4 regions of the Shewanella sp. Shew256 genome follow, and region 4 is predicted to be linked to each of the others. Evidence: predicted binding sites of a transcription regulator. Region 4 holds the regulator's gene; each other region holds the start of a gene.

Region 1 (4,436 bases), on a different contig from region 4:
CTAAGACCCAGTCAGGCTGCCTCTGCTACACAGTTTTAGATGCGCCGTTATATTTTACCAAAGGGCTCAGTAAATTATTGAATCCCATTGGTGAGCTGATTTATTAATCTCGCTGACATTTAAAATAAGCTGGCAGAGTGAATAACCGATAAACACAAATTTACAACAAAATACCAACAAGCCTTTTTCCCGCTGAGTAAAAAATAAACTTGCCAGCGGGAATTTTGCTGTTATACTGCCCGCCGTTTTGAGAAGTATCTTGTCGTTATCCTTTTTATATCGGTTTGTACATTCGCGTAAGCAATGACAAACACGATCCTCACGAAGAAAGCCTACTACAAGTAAGTCCCACAAAAATAATGAGTTAGTGATTTTCTGCATCGACTCAAAAACAGTGAACTATTTAATTAAACCCATGTCATAGTATTGTCACTTTGCTATGGTCAACTGGGCTAATTGAGATATTCCATTGACATAATCGCTGATATGCATTAGTTATCAATAAGGCATCTCTTGATTAATGATCATGGAATGGGTAACCTCAAGACTCATTGGTATCATCTTTCGCAATTATGCTAAGGATATTTTATTGTTACAACTTACTCACCTAAGGGTGAATTGAATTAAAAGGAGTGTGGCCTATGTCATACAAAATTAACGGACATGAAATTACAGTGAACTTCCCTGTAGACTCTATTTCAGTTAACAAAACATCCATTGCTTTTACCGATAGACAAGGTAAAAACAAGCAGACTTTTTCAAAGCGTACCGAAGCCTTAAACTTTATGAAATGGCTATTGTCGGCAAATAAATAAGTCTCATGGTGTACTCCTGAGAGTACCCAAGACGGTGTTTAGGTTTATTCGGTTCCCATTTTCCTCGCCATACCGAAGCCTAAATGACCTAAATAGATAGCCCAATATCACGATTTGCTATCCCCTTACGTCGAATGACGAACTCGTTTGGTTCAGGCGGTATCTAGCTCACACAGATACGTGCCGAACCAAATGTGTATTCCGCGAACCTAGATCAAATTAATCTGTATTTGTCACTGCTAATATAATCACTCACTCAGTTTGTGAATGTATTTTCTATGTCAAAACCCGATACTAAAACGGCTATGCTGACCTTAATAACCCAGATTAAACAGGTTATTCCGCTCAACTTAGATGAAGCACAAATGTGCCAAGGTGAGTGTTTAGGCTGTTCTAAAAAAATGCTGGAAATGTTGGATGCTGAAATAAGCTATTGGCAATATTCAACCGATACGCCGGGATTGAAAGATCTTAAACATCTGGAAAAGATAGCCACACGCACCCACAAAATATTAAAGCGCAATAAGTTAGTTGGCTAAACGCTATCCTGCATCGCCCTCACCATATTTTCGTCTGTATCTTGGCAACATGGTTTGATTCCCTAATAGCCCACCCTGATGAATATAGAGAATGGAGGCATGTTGCTCGCGCCGTAAATAATCCTCTAACACCATAAAGCCTAAGGGATCGTAGAGTAATTCAAATTGCACACCGCTGGCACAGAGTCGTTGCCACATGGCATAAAACTCAGGATAGAGTTTCCCAAAATGGTATTTCTTCCCCACATTCAAAATCTGTGGATGTTCAGCAGAGTTGGGATTTAACTCATAAAACTGCTGCGTTAAATATTCATCGCCGCCGACAACGGCGCAGGTAAGCACTCGAATATTCAATTGCTGACGCACAAAATACTGATTTAAAAAAAGCGCCGTCGTACCTGTACCTGCGGGTAAAAACACCTTGAGATCGGAAATATGCTGAGACTCGGCCCAAGCAGCTATTTCGGCGGCTAACTGACTGACACCATATTGCGCATACTGGCAGCGCCCGCCCTCGGGAATAAACAAAGCCTTAGGCTCAGCTGGCATGACTTGCTGCTCAATATAATCTTGGCAAGTCCTATTAGGCTCACGATGAAGAGAAGGATTGGCTGCAATCAGGCTTGATAAATTAATGACACGCGTACCATTAGCAATAGCGGCGGCATAGTTACCAGTCGGCAACGTGCGGACATGGCTAGCAATATGATCCACATAAAAATCGCACTGCCAGCCCTTTAGCTTGGCGAGCGCCGACAGAGAATACAACGAGTTAGCCTGCGCGGAGCCATGACCAATCAGCTTAGTCACACCAGTAAACTCATGATCTAGAAAATAGGCAAACTTACGCGCTTTATTGCCACTAAACGCAGGATGCAATAAATCGTCTCGCTTGAGAAATATCTCGCGCCCGGCAAAGGAAAAAGACTCTACTGGACTCTTAGAGAGCAAGCTTTGACTCAACTGGCTATTGGCTAACATGAATACACTCGAAGGAAACAAGGCCGTTAGTGTACCGCGAGCTTGTCTACATCGTCCGTAATTATTAAGCATTTTCGCGAAAATCTAGCATTTTTTACAACGTCACACAGTCATCAACATAAACATCTTATTGATAAATAATGAAAAATATTTTGGCACAATTCTCGCTTATACCATTTAAGTATCAATTAATGATCCTGTGTGTTGGCCAACATCATTCCAACACTGATTTAAAATGAGTTAAGGAGTATTCAATGTCGCTTTTACGGTTAATTTTCAATATCGCTTGGTTTGTCCTTGGTGGATTTGTGATGGGACTCGCCTGGTGGCTCGCGGGGATTTTGTGTTTTATCAGTATTATTGGTATTCCCTTCGGCCGAGCCTGCTTTGTGATTGGCGAATTGACCTTCTGGCCCTTTGGGCAGGAACAAATGAATCGTCGCCATTTAACCGGACGTGAAGATTTAGGCACTGGCGCCTTTGGCATGGTAGGCAATATTATTTGGTTCTTGCTGTTTGGGATTTGGTTGGCCATAGGTCATTTAGCCCATGCCCTTGCCTGCTTTGTGACGATTATTGGTATCCCCTTTGGGATCCAACATATCAAGCTGGCGCTATTAAGCCTGACGCCGATCGGGCAAACCATAGTAGCGAAAGCGTAATAACCACAGTAGCGAAGGCGTAGTAATCATAGTCGCTAAAGCGTAAGGCAAATCACTCAGCACTACTCTACGTCAGTAGGTAGTGCTGATAAATAGTTTGGCAGTGACTGCACTAACCTTGCCTCATGAAAGGCGGTTTCCTCATCGAGCAAGTCGCCACAATCTACAAACCGCTCACTCACTTCCCCTTGTTCTAGGCTTATGATTTCGAATAGATAATGCGCCAGTTTAGCTGGCGCATCTATGGTGATGTCATGACCACAATAGGCCAAGACAACCAAGTCGACCTTAAACTGTTGTGCCAATGCCCTACTGGTTTGAATATTCACTAAGGCATCACGATCACCCGATAAAATACTGACGGGCACAGGCAAAGAGGCAGGACAACAATAGCGAAACGCCGCCCACAATTGACGACACGCATTGTTAAAATATGGCGTCGACTCGTGGCGATATCGGCTCCAACGCTCAATCAAGGCAATATCGCGCCGATGGCGATAGCTGGTTAAGCGGACAATTGTCGATTCGATGGGATGAAGTTGACTTCCACGGCAACGTTTGAGCCAAGCACTCAAGGCATTCAATCCATTAAATCGTTGATACCAAGGCGATAAGTTAGCCGCGCTGCTATTCAATACAAATACGTGCTTTATCTGCTCCGGACGCTGCTTAGCCATTTCCATGGCGAGCATGCCGCCCATCGATAAGCCCAGCAGATAAAAGGCTTGTCCCGCTAGTTGCTCATCCAATTGTAGCCATACCGAGCTGGCATATTCAGCGATAATTAAAGGGCTGGTCTGGTGAGTGAGGAGCCCATTGCCGGGCAAATCAGGGGTAAAAACTCTGCAGCCCCGTTGCCTTAACCTTTGATCGAAGCCATTCCAATGGCGTTGATCCCGCATTAAGCCCCTGAGTAATACCCAAGTTGTCATTAAAAACGCTCCCGATACCAAAACTGCTGCGCATTCTGCGTAAGTTGTGTGAGATGTTCTGGCGTCAGTCCTTCTAATTCCCGTGCGTACGCCGCCTCCATCAAGAACTGCATCAGTACTGTGTGCCGACGCAAAATCCTGTGGTGCCTGTGTGTTTTTTGCGGATTAAAAAATCCCGCAAAATTAAATATTTGCCTTGGATTTTTCTTAATCCATGCCCAAGAGCCCATCTTTAACGTTAAGGGTAAGAATGGAATGTTTGCTTGAGGATCTTGGGCATGATGCTGGCGGTACAAGTAATCCCAAATATCACCGTGGGTGCGATAAAACTGGCTCTGGGGCGCAAGCCGATAGTGACCATGATGGGGATAGCTGGCTTCAAATAATTGCTTTAAGTGATAAATGAAGTGGGCATTTTCAAAGGACGCGCGCGTGTGGGCATAGGGAAACCAGATATGATCCGTCAAACCAAAACCAGAATGCGCATCGAGGGAAATAAGACTGGTG
Region 2 (4,436 bases), on a different contig from region 4:
GTTGATGACCTAACCCCTTGCCCTGCTCATTAGGCGCAAGGGCGATAAATTGTAGAATCCCGCAGTGCTCGCTCGGTAGCAGCTCGACGATGCTCGATTCTTTCTTCATCATCGCCTGAGTCGATTGCCAGCCCGTACCAAGCAACATCTTGAGTCGCCAGTGCCAATAGCGGCCCTCCCCGAGGGGCACTTCCTGAGTGACCACACAGGCAACACCGACTAAGCGTGTTTGGTCAAACAGCCCGATTAAGGCTTGCTTCTCCTGCCAGAGCGCATTCAACTCTTCACGGATTGCGGCACGTAATTTTTGTTCGTAGGCGAATTTGTCTGAAGTGGATAAAGCATCCACAAAGAAAGGGTCGTCATGATAGGCGTTGTAGAGAATCGAAGCGGCGAGGCGTAAATCTTCGGCGGTGAGATAAACTGCACGGCACTCATCCAAGGTATTATTGTCCATTATTAGAATTCCTTGATTTAGATCACACTCTTAGGAGTAATTATCACTGTATCAAGGAAACTAAAAAGTGCAAATTTTAATCATAGATTGCATTTTTCAGTGAGTTGCATACCCTAAATAAAGGCACACAGAGAGGATGCGAGCATGGATACAACGCCGGTCGATTTGAGTCATCTATTTGAACAGTTGGGATTAGCCAATCAAGCTCAAGCCATAGGGCAGTTTATTGCGACCCATCAACTTCCCCCTGAGACACACTTAACCGAAGCGCCATTTTGGACGCAGGCGCAAAAGAGTTTTCTGACCGAGGCATTAGAGGCCGATGCCCAGTGGACCGAACTTATCGAGCAGCTCGATGTGCAATTAAGAAAGCCCTAATGGCTTAGGGCTGACACTGAATCACTTCATGGCGAGTTGCGTTGAGTTGTTAAATTTTGCTGTAGGCGGTGTCGCCCCAACCAACTAACACACTGTTACTTAAGACGATTGGCGTGCATTCATCCTTAGTGGTTTTACCGTCACTGTGGGTATGCTGGGTGCGATAAAAGAGGACCAACACTTCTTTATCGGCTTGGCCGTCTTTCTGCTGCAGATAAGATTCGCTAAAGTCCGAGGCGCCCATCAGGGTCATCACTTGGTCTTTGCTCATACCAAGGCTGAGCTTAGTCAGATTATTGCGGTTTTTGTCCTGTGTTTTTTCCCAAGATTCGTTGCTATCCCACTTAGATTCACTGTCACCGACATTGACCACACAACCGCTAAGACCTAAGCTTGCTAACCCTAAAAACGTGACCGCGATGAGTTTGCGATTAATATTTGCGTTCATATTATGACTTCCTGTGTACTTGTTATAAAAATGCTTAAAAAGCAAAATCAATGCCAAATGGCAATACATTGATTTATAAGAACTAAAATAACCACATCACAGTAAGTTAGTGAAAAACACGATATAGATTAAGGAATTTCACTTATTATGAGTCCGATTGACCAAGTGTTAGCAGCAGCGTGCGCACTCGAAGCCAGCGGTAAAACCCCAAGCCTTGCCTTGATAAAAAGCCGCGTCGGTAACAAAATCCCCATGCCGCTGTTAATCCAAGGGTTACAGCAGTTTAAATCGATACCTAAAGCCGAGCGTGAGCGTTTAGCGGCCCAATCACAGCCCGTGGTTGAAGAGACTCATACCGCCGAAGCTTCGCCACTCACAGTCACCACACTGGCGCAACAGTTAGCCCAGTTACAACAGAGCATTGAGCAAGCTCTCGCGTTAAAAAACAACGAGATCATGCAACTCAAAAATGAACTTATCGAGCTGAAACAACGTGTCACTCAACTCGAATCCCAAGGAAAATCCGCTTAATGTTTGTCACCGAATTGCGCTTTGAATGCTTTGCCGATACCACCATCAGTGCGGCAGAACGTGCCATCAATCAATTACTCGAAGCTTACCGCGCTAATGGCCAAATCCTCGGCCGCGAATTTGCCGTGGCCTTTAATGAGGGCGAATTTCGAGTACGCCTCCTCATGCCTGAAAAAAACAGTTTGAATCATCGTTATCACAGCCCTTGGGTGAAAAAAGCACTGGCGGAATTAACCGAGGCTAAGCTACTGGCGCCACGCGAAAAATTCATCGGTCAGGATATTAATTCTGAGGTGAGTAATACTGAGCCACCCAGCTGGCAACTGCTCTACACTAGCTATGTGCATATGTGCTCGCCCCTGCGAAGTGGCGATAACCTATTGCCCATCCCGCTGTACCAAATCCCCGCCACTTTTAATGGCGATCATAAACGGGTTATCCGCTGGCAAACCGAGTGGCAAGCCTGTGATGAGTTACAAATGGCGGCCGCCACTAAGGCAGAATTTGCTGCGCTAGAAGAATTATCCAGCCCAAACAGTGATTTATTTAGGAGAGGTTGGGACTTACGCGGCCGAATCGAATACCTGACCAAAATCCCCACTTACTATTATTTGTATCGCGTCGGGGGACAGGATCTGCAATCCGAGTTAGCTCGCCCCTGCCCACGCTGTGGCAGTCAAGACTGGAAACTCGACGAGCCGCTATTAGATATGTTCCACTTTCGCTGCGAACCTTGCCGCATAGTGTCTAACTTGTCTTGGGACCATCAATAACGCCCAGTGCTGAAGCGCAAACTCGGCAGGCAAAATAGCCGAGTTTGCAAGAGGCTTTTTCAAGAGACCTTTGCAACATTTCCCCGCGCTTAACGCTTACCTATCAGGTTGTGCCACATACGTTTAAAGCTGGCAAAAATCCCCGGATGTTCGAGCGCCGGCATAGGCAATTCTTCATGTTTCACAGGTGGCGCGATACGTGGCGATAAAGCCTCAATAAATTCAGCTACACTCGGCGCCAATTGGGTGGAAGGTAGCTCGCCAGGGATTTCAACCCACACACTACCATCAGCATTATCAACGGTTAGCATCTTATCGCCCTCATCGAGCAAACCAATAAACCAAGTTGCCGGTTGCTTGAGCTTTTGCTTCATCATTAAATGGCCGATGATGTTTTGTTGTAGGGCATCAAAATCTGCCTCATTCCATACCTGCAGCAATTCGCCCGTGCCCCACGGTGAATCAAACAACACGGGCGCCGCAAAATATTCACCATAAAAGTGATTGATATCCGGCCACAATGTTAGCTCAAGCGCATGTTCAACATTCGCAAAACTGCCGAGCTGTTCACGCTTAACGGGAAGCCAAGACACCGCCTCATCGGATGATTCATCAAACTCACCTTGAATACACAAAGATGGCTCGCCCTGCGGGTAATATCGCGGTAATTCGCCTAAAGTTGATAGGTAAGACTGATGATAGTTTTGCAAAAATTTATCGAGAGCAGGCAGACAAGACACTTAAGCACAATCCAATTTCGGGTATAATGTGCGCCTATTTTGACATGGAAACAGTATTGATGACACACAATCACGATCCCTATAGTGATGCAAAAGAGCTTGCCGGCCTAACCTTAGGTAAAGCCACGGATTACCAAGCCGAGTATGATGCGTCGCTGCTGCAAGGGGTTCCTCGCTCACTTAACCGTAACGCTATCAATCTCAAGGCGGAAAGTTTGCCTTTCCACGGAGCAGATATCTGGACGGCCTATGAGTTGTCATGGCTAAACGCCAAGGGCAAACCTATGGTGGCTATTGCCGACATTCAGCTAAGCCATGAAAGCCAAAATCTGATCGAGTCAAAATCCTTCAAACTGTATTTAAACAGTTTTAACCAAACCAAGTTCGACAATATCGAAGCCGTGCAAAAAACCTTAGTGCAGGATCTGAGTGAATGTGCCCAAGGCCAAGTTACAGTGAAGATTATTGAGCCTAAGAGTTTTGGTATTCAACGCGTCGTCGAGCTGCCAGGCACTTGCATTGACGATCTGGATATCGAAGTCAGCGACTATGACTTTAACCCGGATTATCTTGAAAACAGTACAGATGACAAACAGATTGTTGCCGAAACACTCAATTCTAATCTGTTGAAATCAAACTGCTTAATCACCTCTCAGCCGGACTGGGGAAGTGTGATGATCCGTTATCAAGGGCCTAAAATCGATCGCGAAAAGTTACTGCGCTATTTGATTTCGTTCCGCCAGCATAACGAGTTCCACGAGCAGTGTGTCGAGCGGATTTTTGTCGATTTAAAACATTACTGCCACTGCACTAAGTTAACCGTTTACGCCCGCTATACCCGTCGCGGCGGCTTAGACATTAACCCTTACCGCAGTGATTTTGAGCACCCAGGCGAGAGCCACCGCTTAGCAAGACAGTAATCGACTTGCAGCAAAAAGCCCTGAATAATCAGGGCTTTTTTATTGTCTGTTGTAAGCTTTTCAACCTAGATTACAACGCAAACTGTCCCCGCACTTAACCCAAATTCGCCCTAAAAATCTCTTGCACTTGGCTCAAGGTGGCATTGTTTGGCAGGCTGAAATACAAGTAACCATCGCCACGGAATGCGC
Region 3 (4,436 bases), on a different contig from region 4:
CTTATCGAAGGGATTGCCCATATCGCGACGCTCAGCTTTAGGTGCCACAGGTGCTTGTAATCCTTTAGCCCACGCAGGCAGTTCGGCGTCTTGCTGTTGATGGGTGAGCTGTTGGTTTAAACGGCTTTGTTGCTTCTCGAGCAATGCTTGGAGAGAGTCCGCTGGCGCCGATGGTTTTAACTTAGTTTCAGCGCGAATCGGCGCTTTAGCACCGAGCGAAACTAAGTCATCACTCACATCCATAAAGGTCGGAGCCGCAGCAGGCGCCTTCGCTTTGGGCTCGTCATAGTCAACGGCAGCCACAATCTCAATGCCACCGTTCACTTTTTTATTTGACATAATCACGGCATCGGAGCCGAGCGTGTCCTTCACTTGGGCCAGTGCAGCACGCATGTCTTTGGCAAAAAAACGTTTAATCTTCACTTATGCGTCCTCTACTGGCCGACGGCAGACACTATGCGTATTTGCTTTTCATCGGGGATTTCTTGGTAAGAAATCACTCTGAGATTAGGAATAGTATATTTAACAAAGCGAGACAGTGTCGCACGTAACATACCTGACGTTAGCAAAATAGCCGGCTGACCAACCATTTCTTGCTTTTGAGCGGCATCCGCTAAGGATTGCTGCATACGCTCCGCAAGACCGGGCTCGATATTAGGACCATCGCCACCGGTTGCCTGCATCGACTGATGCAACATCTGTTCCAACTCTGGCGCCAAAGTTATGACAGGTATTTCGAGTTCAGGACCGGAGATCTCTTGAACTATCATGCGCTTCAATGCGATACGCACCGCGGCCGTTAATACTTCAGTATCGTTACTCTTAGTGCCGTATTCTAACAAAGTTTGCACTATGGTACGCAAGTCTCTGACAGAAACTCCTTCATTTAATAGGTTTTGCATCACTTTTACGACATTTCCGAGCGGCATCACATCAGGAATAAAGCCATCCACCAGCTTAGGCGAATGCTTGGCAAGCATATCCATCAGTTGTTGCACTTCTTCGTAGCCTAAGAGTTTCGCCGCGTTATTCGTCAATATTTGGCTGATATGGGTTGCCACCACTGTCGCGGCATCCACCACGGTATAACCTAAGGTTTGTGCATGTTCACGCAGCTCTGGGGCAATCCAAACCGCTTCGAGACCAAAGGCAGGATCACGCGTTTCGATACCATCGAGCTTGCCATAAACTTGACCAGGGTTGATGGCGAGTTCGCAGTCATGGCGAATATCCGCCTCTCCAACCACCACGCCCATTAACGAGATGCGGTAGGCATTGGGTGATAAATCGAGGTTGTCACGAATATGTACCGCAGGCACCAAGAAGCCCAGTTCTTGAGAAAGTTTTTTACGTACTCCTTTGATCCGGCTCAGTAATTCACCACCTTGCCCCTTATCGACCAATGGGATCAAACGATAACCCACTTCCAGACCGATAGTGTCAACGTGGTGCACATCGTCCCAGCTAAGTTCTTTAGGTTCTCTTTCGGCTCTTTCAGTTGGGCCCGTTTTGACTTGCTCAAGGGCTTTGGCACGTTTGGCTTCATTACGTTTAAATATAAAGTAAGCGGCACCACCTGTGATCACGGCAAAGCTTAAAAACGCCATGTGTGGCATGCCTGGCACAATACCCATGACAAAGAGTACGCCAGCCGCAATACTGAGTGACTTGTGACTGTCAAACATCTGACTAATCAACATCTGGCCCATATCGCCAGATTCATTTTGACGGGTCACCATCAACGCCGCAGCAATTGACAACAACAGGCCGGGGATTTGTGCGACGAGACCGTCACCAATGGTTAACAGGGTATAAATTTCAACGGCTTGGGAGAATGTCAAACCGTGCTGCACAATCCCGATAATAAACCCACCGAGAATGTTGATAACCAAGATCATGATACCGGCAATCGCATCGCCCTTTACAAACTTAGACGCACCGTCCATCGCGCCATAGAAGTCGGCTTCGCGGGTCACCTCGGCGCGTCTGGTTCTGGCTTGATCCTGATTAATAATACCTGCGTTCAAGTCGGCATCGATGGCCATTTGCTTACCGGGCATCGCATCTAAGGTAAAGCGAGCACTCACCTCGGCAATACGGCCAGCACCTTTAGTCACAACGGCAAAGTTGATAATAATCAAGATTATAAATACAACTAGACCCACTGCATAGTTACCGCCAATGACCACGGAGCCGAAGGCCTCAATCACCTTACCGGCGGCATCACCACCATTGTGACCTTCGAGTAATACTACACGGGTCGATGCCACGTTAAGTGCGAGTCGCAGCAATGTCGCGACTAATAAAACAGTTGGAAAAGCAGCAAAGTCTAAGGGTCTGTCGGTATAAATCGCGACAAGAAGAACAATCAAAGCCAAGGCAATGTTAAAGGAGAATAAAACGTCGAGTAGAAATGGCGGGATAGGCAATACAATCATAGCCAATGCCGCAAGCACTAGCATTGGCGTACCTATGCCCTTGAAAGAGCTCAGTTTCAACTGTTTTACTTGGCCTAGGGAGGCTTTAACATCCATTCACAGATACCTAAACTTTGACGTATAACAGCCTGGAAGCAAAAAGCGCGCCAACCGCTAACAGTTCAAGTTATGGTTTTATCTCTGTGAACTATCTCTTCGTTAACCTAACACTTAACTAGTGCTTCAGCTCGTCAGGAATGGGTTGATTAGCAGGGATTGGAATAGGTTTACGACCACGACCTTTTTGGTACTGGCGTAACTGGAACACATAAGCCAGTACCTGTGCCACCGCAGTAAATAGGCCCTCAGGGATCTGCTGCTCAAGTTTAGTGGTGTGATAAATGGCCCGCGCAAGCGGTGGTGCAGAGACAATCGCAATGTTATGTGCCCTTGCCACCTCGCGGATTTTAAACGCCACTTCGTCGACGCCTTTAGCGATCACAAAAGGCGCTGCAGAGCGCTTCACATCGTATTTAATGGCCACCGCATAATGCTCAGGGTTCACCACAATCACATCCGCATTGGGCACTTCGGCCATCATGCGCCGCTGCGCTAACTCACGCTGCATTTGCCGTACTCGCCCTTTGACCTCGGGTTTACCTTCGGTATCTTTATACTCGTCTTTGACTTCCTGCTTAGTCATTTTCAGCTGTTTGTTGTGGTTCCAGATCTGAAACGGCACATCGATGACCACTATGACTAAGACGGAGGAGCAAAGCAGAATGAACATCCACACCAATAAATCCAGCGCATGATGGACGTTACCGGGGAGATGATCGGCAGACAGGAGCAGAATATCGTTAAAATAATGACTGAGTAGCAAATAAGCCGCGATTGCTACCACGGAGAACTTAGCAATCCCTTTGGTTAATTCAACCAAGGCCTGCACACCAAACATCCGCTTAAAGCCTGCAATCGGGCTCATCTTACTGGCTTTAGGCATCATGGCTTGGGTGGAGAAATTCATCCCGCCAAGGGATACGTTACCGATAAATGCCACCACCACAATCAGTAACATAATCTTGAGTAACGGCCAGCCAATCTCGCTCCCCACGACGCCCCATACATTAAACATCTGGTTCGTATCGAAAATCGCAGCGCGCTCCATGGTAAATACACGCTCGAATACGTTGGATAAGGCTTTCGCAATTCCAGGTCCGAGCATATATAAGCCAGTCGCCGCCGAGAGTAACACGGTCGCAGTACCTAACTCTTTTGAACGGGCTACCTGCCCTTTTTCTCGCGCCTGTTCGAGGCGCCTCCCGGTGGGTTCCTCGCTGCGTTCGCCGCTACTTTCTTCAGCCATTACGCGTTCCTATCCGGTTAGAATATGCCATTGGCTTGGCACTGAAGCCCTAAAATATCACACAGCAAAAGCTGTGCCGACGCCCAGACTTCTTCGAAATGGGCCATTACGGGAGTCAAGGTCAACCATAAAATCAGCAGTCCACCAATCATAGTGATGGGGAAACCTATCGAGAAAATGTTCAGCTGCGGCGCGGCGCGGGTCATGACCCCAAAGGATAAGTTAACGAGTAGTAAGGCAATAATCGCCGAGAGCGACATAGTCAGTGCCGCGCCAAACATATAGGAGCCCCATTCCGCTAGCGAGCGATAACTTGTTAAGGTTAATCCTTGATTCGAAATCGGTAAGGTCTCAAAACTGGCGACGAGCATGCGGATCATCAACAGGTGTCCATCGACGGCGAGAAAAATCAACGTCGCGAGTAACAAGAAGAAATTACCTATCACTGGTGTTTGTTGACCAGATCCAGGGTCGACCATAGAGGCAAAACCTAAACTGGTTTGCATACCAATGATCTGGCCCGTTAACACAAAGGTTTGCATCACCATTTGGGTCACAAAACCCATGGCGACACCAATAATAATTTGCTGGGCGGTAATAAAAACAGCGCTTAAGGAAAAGAGTTCGGCATCCTTTACGGGCGGCAAAACTGG
Region 4 (4,436 bases):
GGCCCAAACGGCGCAGGTAAAACCACCACCTTTTACATGGTCGTGGGCTTAGTCAAAAGCGATAAAGGCCATATCTTTATCGACGATGATGATTTAACCGCCGATCCCATGCACCTGCGCGCCCGTAAAGGCATTGGTTACCTGCCACAGGAAGCCAGTATCTTTCGCAAGCTGACCGTGCACGACAATATCATGGCAGTACTGCAAACCCGTAAAGAGCTCAATCGCGATCAACGCGAAGAAGAGCTGGAACATCTGCTCGAAGAGTTCCATATCACCCATATTCGCGATAGCCAAGGCATGTCGTTATCGGGCGGTGAACGTCGCCGCGTCGAAATTGCCCGCGCCTTAGCGGCCAATCCCAAGTTTATTCTGCTCGATGAACCCTTCGCCGGTGTCGACCCGATTTCGGTTATCGATATCAAGAAAATCATCGAACAACTCAAGAGCCGAGGCCTTGGGGTACTGATCACAGACCACAATGTACGCGAGACCTTAGACGTCTGTGAACATGCCTACATTGTCAGTCACGGAAACCTGATTGCCGAAGGAACTCCCGCAGAGATCTTAGACAATCAGCAAGTTAGGGCTGTGTACTTAGGTGAACAATTCAGGCTATAGTTACTTAAACAGAGCCAATTAGCCTTGAATTTTGGCTTATAAGCGCCATCAATATGATAACAAGCGGCCTAAATTCAAAATAATAACGTAGGGATCAGCGGTAACATGAAAGCGTCACTCCAGCTCAAACTGGGTCAACAGTTAACCATGACGCCACAACTCCAACAGGCCATTCGTCTGTTGCAATTGTCGTCATTGGAACTGCAGCAAGAGATCCAGCAAGCCTTAGACTCTAATCCTCTTCTCGAGCTGGAAGAGGAGCAGTTCGACGCGCCTACCGAACGTAAGCAAGATATCGCCGATACCGACTTTAGCGAAACGACGGCCCAGCCACAGGAACAAGACAATTCCACCGTGGACATTGCCGAGTCGCTGACCAAAGAATCCCTGCCCGAAGAACTGCCCATGGATACTACTTGGGATGAAGTCTTTACCGCCTCGCCAAACTCAGGTTCTGGCGCCAGCCGTGAAGATGACATGCCCTTCCAAGGGGAAACCAGTGAAGGCCTGTACGAACATTTAGAATGGCAAAAAAACCTCACGCCCTTCTCTGAAACCGATTTAGCCATCGCCACCGCGATTATTGATGCCATCGACGATCAAGGTTATCTCACTCAAAGTACTGAAGATATCCTCGAGGCCATGGGCAATCCAGAGATAGAACTGGATGAAGTCGAAGCCGTGCTCAAGCGTATTCAACACTTCGATCCCGTTGGTGTCGCCGCAAGGGATTTAAGCGAATGTCTGCTTATCCAACTCTCCCATTTTTCGCCGGATACCCCACACCTCGAAAACGCCCGTATGCTGATCAAAGATCATTTAGATCTGATCGCTGCCCGCGACTTTAGGTTGTTGATGCGTAAGACCAAACTTAAAGAGGACGAGTTAAGGGACAGCATAGCGCTGATCCAAACTTTAAACCCTCGCCCCGGTTTGCTCATCACCCCTGTTGATGAAGAATATGTCATCCCCGATGTGTCGGTATCGAAGAAAAACGGTCGCTGGGTGGTCGAGTTAAATCCAGATTGCATGCCAAAAATCAATGTTAATCAGCAATATGCAGCCATGGCGCGCAGCACCAAAAGCCAAGCCGATAGCCAATTTATCCGCGGGCATCTGCAAGAGGCCAAGTGGTTTATCAAAAGCCTTGAAAGCCGTAACGAAACACTGCTCAAGGTGGCAAACTGCATAGTGCAATATCAACAGGGCTTCTTCGAATACGGTGAAGAAGCCATGAAACCTATGGTCCTGAACGATATCGCCGAGGCGGTAGAGATGCATGAGTCCACCATTTCACGGGTGACGACGCAAAAATACATGCATACCCCAAAGGGACTTTTTGAACTAAAATATTTCTTCTCAAGCCACGTCGGGACTGATGATGGCGGTGAGTGCTCATCCACGGCAATCAGAGCCTTCATTAAGAAACTGGTTGCAGCGGAAAACCAGAAAAAACCATTAAGCGACAGCAAGATGGCACAGCTTCTGGCAGAACAGGGAATTAACGTTGCGCGCAGAACCATTGCGAAGTACAGAGAAGCGATGCTTATTCCCCCTTCCAATCAGCGTAAAAGTTTATAGCCTAAAATGGAAATCGGAGGACGTTTATATGCAAATAAACCTGAGTGGACACCATATCGAGATTACTGAATCGTTACGGGCTTATGTTGAGGAAAAGTTTTCAAAACTTGAACGTCATTTCGAACAGATCAATAATGTGCACGTTGTGCTCAATGTTGAGAAAATGCAACAAATTGCCGAAGCGAGAATCAACCTCACCGGTGGTGAAGTCTTCGCGACTTCAGAGCATGCAGATATGTATGCTGCCATAGACGTCCTGATCGACAAGCTTGATCGTCAGGTTATTAAACACAAAGAGAAGTTAACAAAACACTAGCAATGGAACTTCGTACCATACTGCGGCCGGAATGCACGACCTGCGCCACTCCGGGCAGTAAGAAAAAGGTACTGGAACTTATCAGCGACTTAGCCGCTGCCCAGTACCCCACCCTCTCATCTCAAGAGATCTTCGAAAGCCTAGTGGCGCGCGAAAAGATGGGGAGCACAGGTATAGGTAACGGCATCGCCATTCCACATGGTCGATTAACCGATATAACACAACCCATAGCCATATTGGTGAAATGTGAGGAGCCGATAGCCTTTGATGCTATCGATAAACAACCTGTCGACATTTTATTTGCGCTGCTGGTGCCTGCTGACCAATGTCAACAGCACTTAAGCACTTTGTCCTGCATGGCTGAAAAGCTCAGTGACAAGCAAATATTAAAACAATTGCGCAAGACGCATGATGAAACGGAACTCTATCAGGTAATCATTGGATGAAACTGGTCATAGTGTCAGGGCGTTCAGGCTCAGGCAAATCGGTCGCACTTAGAGTGCTTGAAGATCTCGGCTACTATTGTGTCGATAATTTGCCTTTGCCTTTGATTGGCAGTTTGCTTGAACAGCTCAAAGGCAGTAACGATCTCGTTGCTATCAGTGTTGACGTGCGCAATTTACCAGAGCAAGACAAAGTGCTGGTTAAACAGCTTGCCAGCCTGCCTACGGGCACTGAACTCACCAGCTTCTTCTTAAACTCCAGCGATAAAGTGTTGCTCAAACGCTACAGTGAAACGCGGCGCTTACATCCCTTATCTAAGAGCCGAGTGTCACTGCAAGAAGCCATCAAGCTTGAAGGCAAATTGCTCGAGCCGCTGTCACAGCAGATGGATCACTATATAGATACCTCGAATCTGAATATCTATGAACTCAGCGACCAAGTGCGGCAAATACTCCTTGGCAGTGTCGATAAGGAACTGGTGATCAACTTCGAGTCCTTCGGTTTTAAGCATGGTATGCCGACCGAAGCTGACTTTATGTTTGATGTGCGCTTTTTGCCAAATCCCCATTGGGAACCGGAGCTTAGACCTCTCACCGGTTTAGATGAACCCGTAGCGGAGTTTTTAAATCGCCAGCCACTGGTGAATAAGTTCATCTGGCAAATCGAGAATTTGCTCGAAACCTGGTTGCCCCATTTAGAGCGCAATAATCGTAGCTATCTCACGATTGCGATTGGTTGCACAGGTGGCCAACACCGCTCAGTCTATGTAGCTGAGCAACTAGCTAAACGTTTTAGTAATGGCAAACATAAAGTCAATGCGCGCCATCGAGAGTTGAGCCATGCCAAAACTTGAGCGCCAAGTCACCATCTGCAATAAACTCGGCTTACATGCCCGCGCCGCCACAAAGCTCGTAGTGCTTGCTTCTGAGTTTGATGCCAGCATTACGCTGATCCAAGGTGAAAAACAGGCCTCTGCCGCCAGTGTATTGGGTTTACTCATGCTCGAGACGGGCATGGGTAAAACCATCACCCTCATCGCCGAAGGCCCGGATGCCGAGCCTGCACTTAATGCCATTTGTGCCCTTATCGACGCTAAGTTTGACGAAGCCTGCTGATGGTATCATCTCGATGATCCCTGCCGGTATTCAGTATCCTGTTTGGTTTTGATTTCAGCACCTTATACCAGTAAAACACATTTGTGACTCGACGCCCTCCCGTGCGCTAAATTACAATGTACTGCTGCGCTTTGGCTTAAGTCCTCAATAGCTAAACGCCAACCCATCCACCGCCGCCATGGAGGAAACATGCCTGTAGAAGCCTCAGACAGTTTACAAGCCGAACACCGTCTCGACCAACTGAGTCAAGCCCTCAACAGTGGTATGTTTGTGCATGTCAGGCAAATGCTGCAAAACATGGCGGCATCGGATATCGCATTGATTCTAGAGTCCTCGCCCCCTAAAGCGCGGCAAGTGTT

What was found. The regulator sigma-54, encoded in region 4, starts transcription at its own class of promoters, with help from an activator protein. The targets are predictions, from matches to a motif close to GTTGGCACGNNNNTNGNNT.
Region 1: B5P39_RS11240 (YccF domain-containing protein) is a predicted target of sigma-54. The motif match lies at 2,487-2,505, and genes of this name have one in related genera.
Region 2: B5P39_RS04640 (DUF3192 domain-containing protein) is a predicted target of sigma-54. The motif match lies at 1,323-1,341, and genes of this name have one in related genera.
Region 3: flhA (flagellar biosynthesis protein FlhA) is a predicted target of sigma-54. The motif match lies at 2,571-2,589, and genes of this name have one in related genera.

Annotation. Positions count from the first base shown of each region.
Region 1 covers NZ_NAJR01000005.1:157,000-161,435, reverse strand. Annotated here, with positions in the region: gene B5P39_RS11260 (ChrR family anti-sigma-E factor) at 1-107, shown strand, start outside; gene B5P39_RS11255 (hypothetical protein) at 642-815, shown strand; gene B5P39_RS11250 (hypothetical protein) at 1,094-1,354, shown strand; gene B5P39_RS11245 (pyridoxal-phosphate dependent enzyme) at 1,358-2,305, opposite strand; gene B5P39_RS11240 (YccF domain-containing protein) at 2,590-2,997, shown strand; gene B5P39_RS11235 (alpha/beta fold hydrolase) at 3,060-3,929, opposite strand; gene B5P39_RS11230 (M14 family metallopeptidase) at 3,929-4,436, opposite strand, start outside.
Region 2 covers NZ_NAJR01000002.1:412,805-417,240, reverse strand. Annotated here, with positions in the region: gene B5P39_RS04650 (GNAT family N-acetyltransferase) at 1-457, opposite strand, end outside; gene B5P39_RS04645 (DUF2789 domain-containing protein) at 602-835, shown strand; gene B5P39_RS04640 (DUF3192 domain-containing protein) at 885-1,283, opposite strand; gene B5P39_RS04635 (hypothetical protein) at 1,431-1,814, shown strand; gene B5P39_RS04630 (Zn-ribbon-containing protein) at 1,814-2,587, shown strand; gene syd (SecY-interacting protein) at 2,677-3,327, opposite strand; gene queF (NADPH-dependent 7-cyano-7-deazaguanine reductase QueF) at 3,387-4,247, shown strand; gene B5P39_RS04615 (sporulation protein) at 4,342-4,436, opposite strand, start outside.
Region 3 covers NZ_NAJR01000007.1:52,231-56,666, forward strand. Annotated here, with positions in the region: gene flhF (flagellar biosynthesis protein FlhF) at 1-423, opposite strand, end outside; gene flhA (flagellar biosynthesis protein FlhA) at 435-2,534, opposite strand; gene flhB (flagellar biosynthesis protein FlhB) at 2,653-3,783, opposite strand; gene fliR (flagellar biosynthetic protein FliR) at 3,801-4,436, opposite strand, start outside.
Region 4 covers NZ_NAJR01000006.1:48,174-52,609, forward strand. Annotated here, with positions in the region: gene lptB (LPS export ABC transporter ATP-binding protein) at 1-621, shown strand, start outside; gene B5P39_RS12535 (RNA polymerase factor sigma-54) at 727-2,202, shown strand; gene hpf (ribosome hibernation promoting factor) at 2,231-2,518, shown strand; gene ptsN (PTS IIA-like nitrogen regulatory protein PtsN) at 2,521-2,964, shown strand; gene rapZ (RNase adapter RapZ) at 2,961-3,815, shown strand; gene B5P39_RS12555 (HPr family phosphocarrier protein) at 3,802-4,077, shown strand; gene mgtE (magnesium transporter) at 4,267-4,436, shown strand, end outside.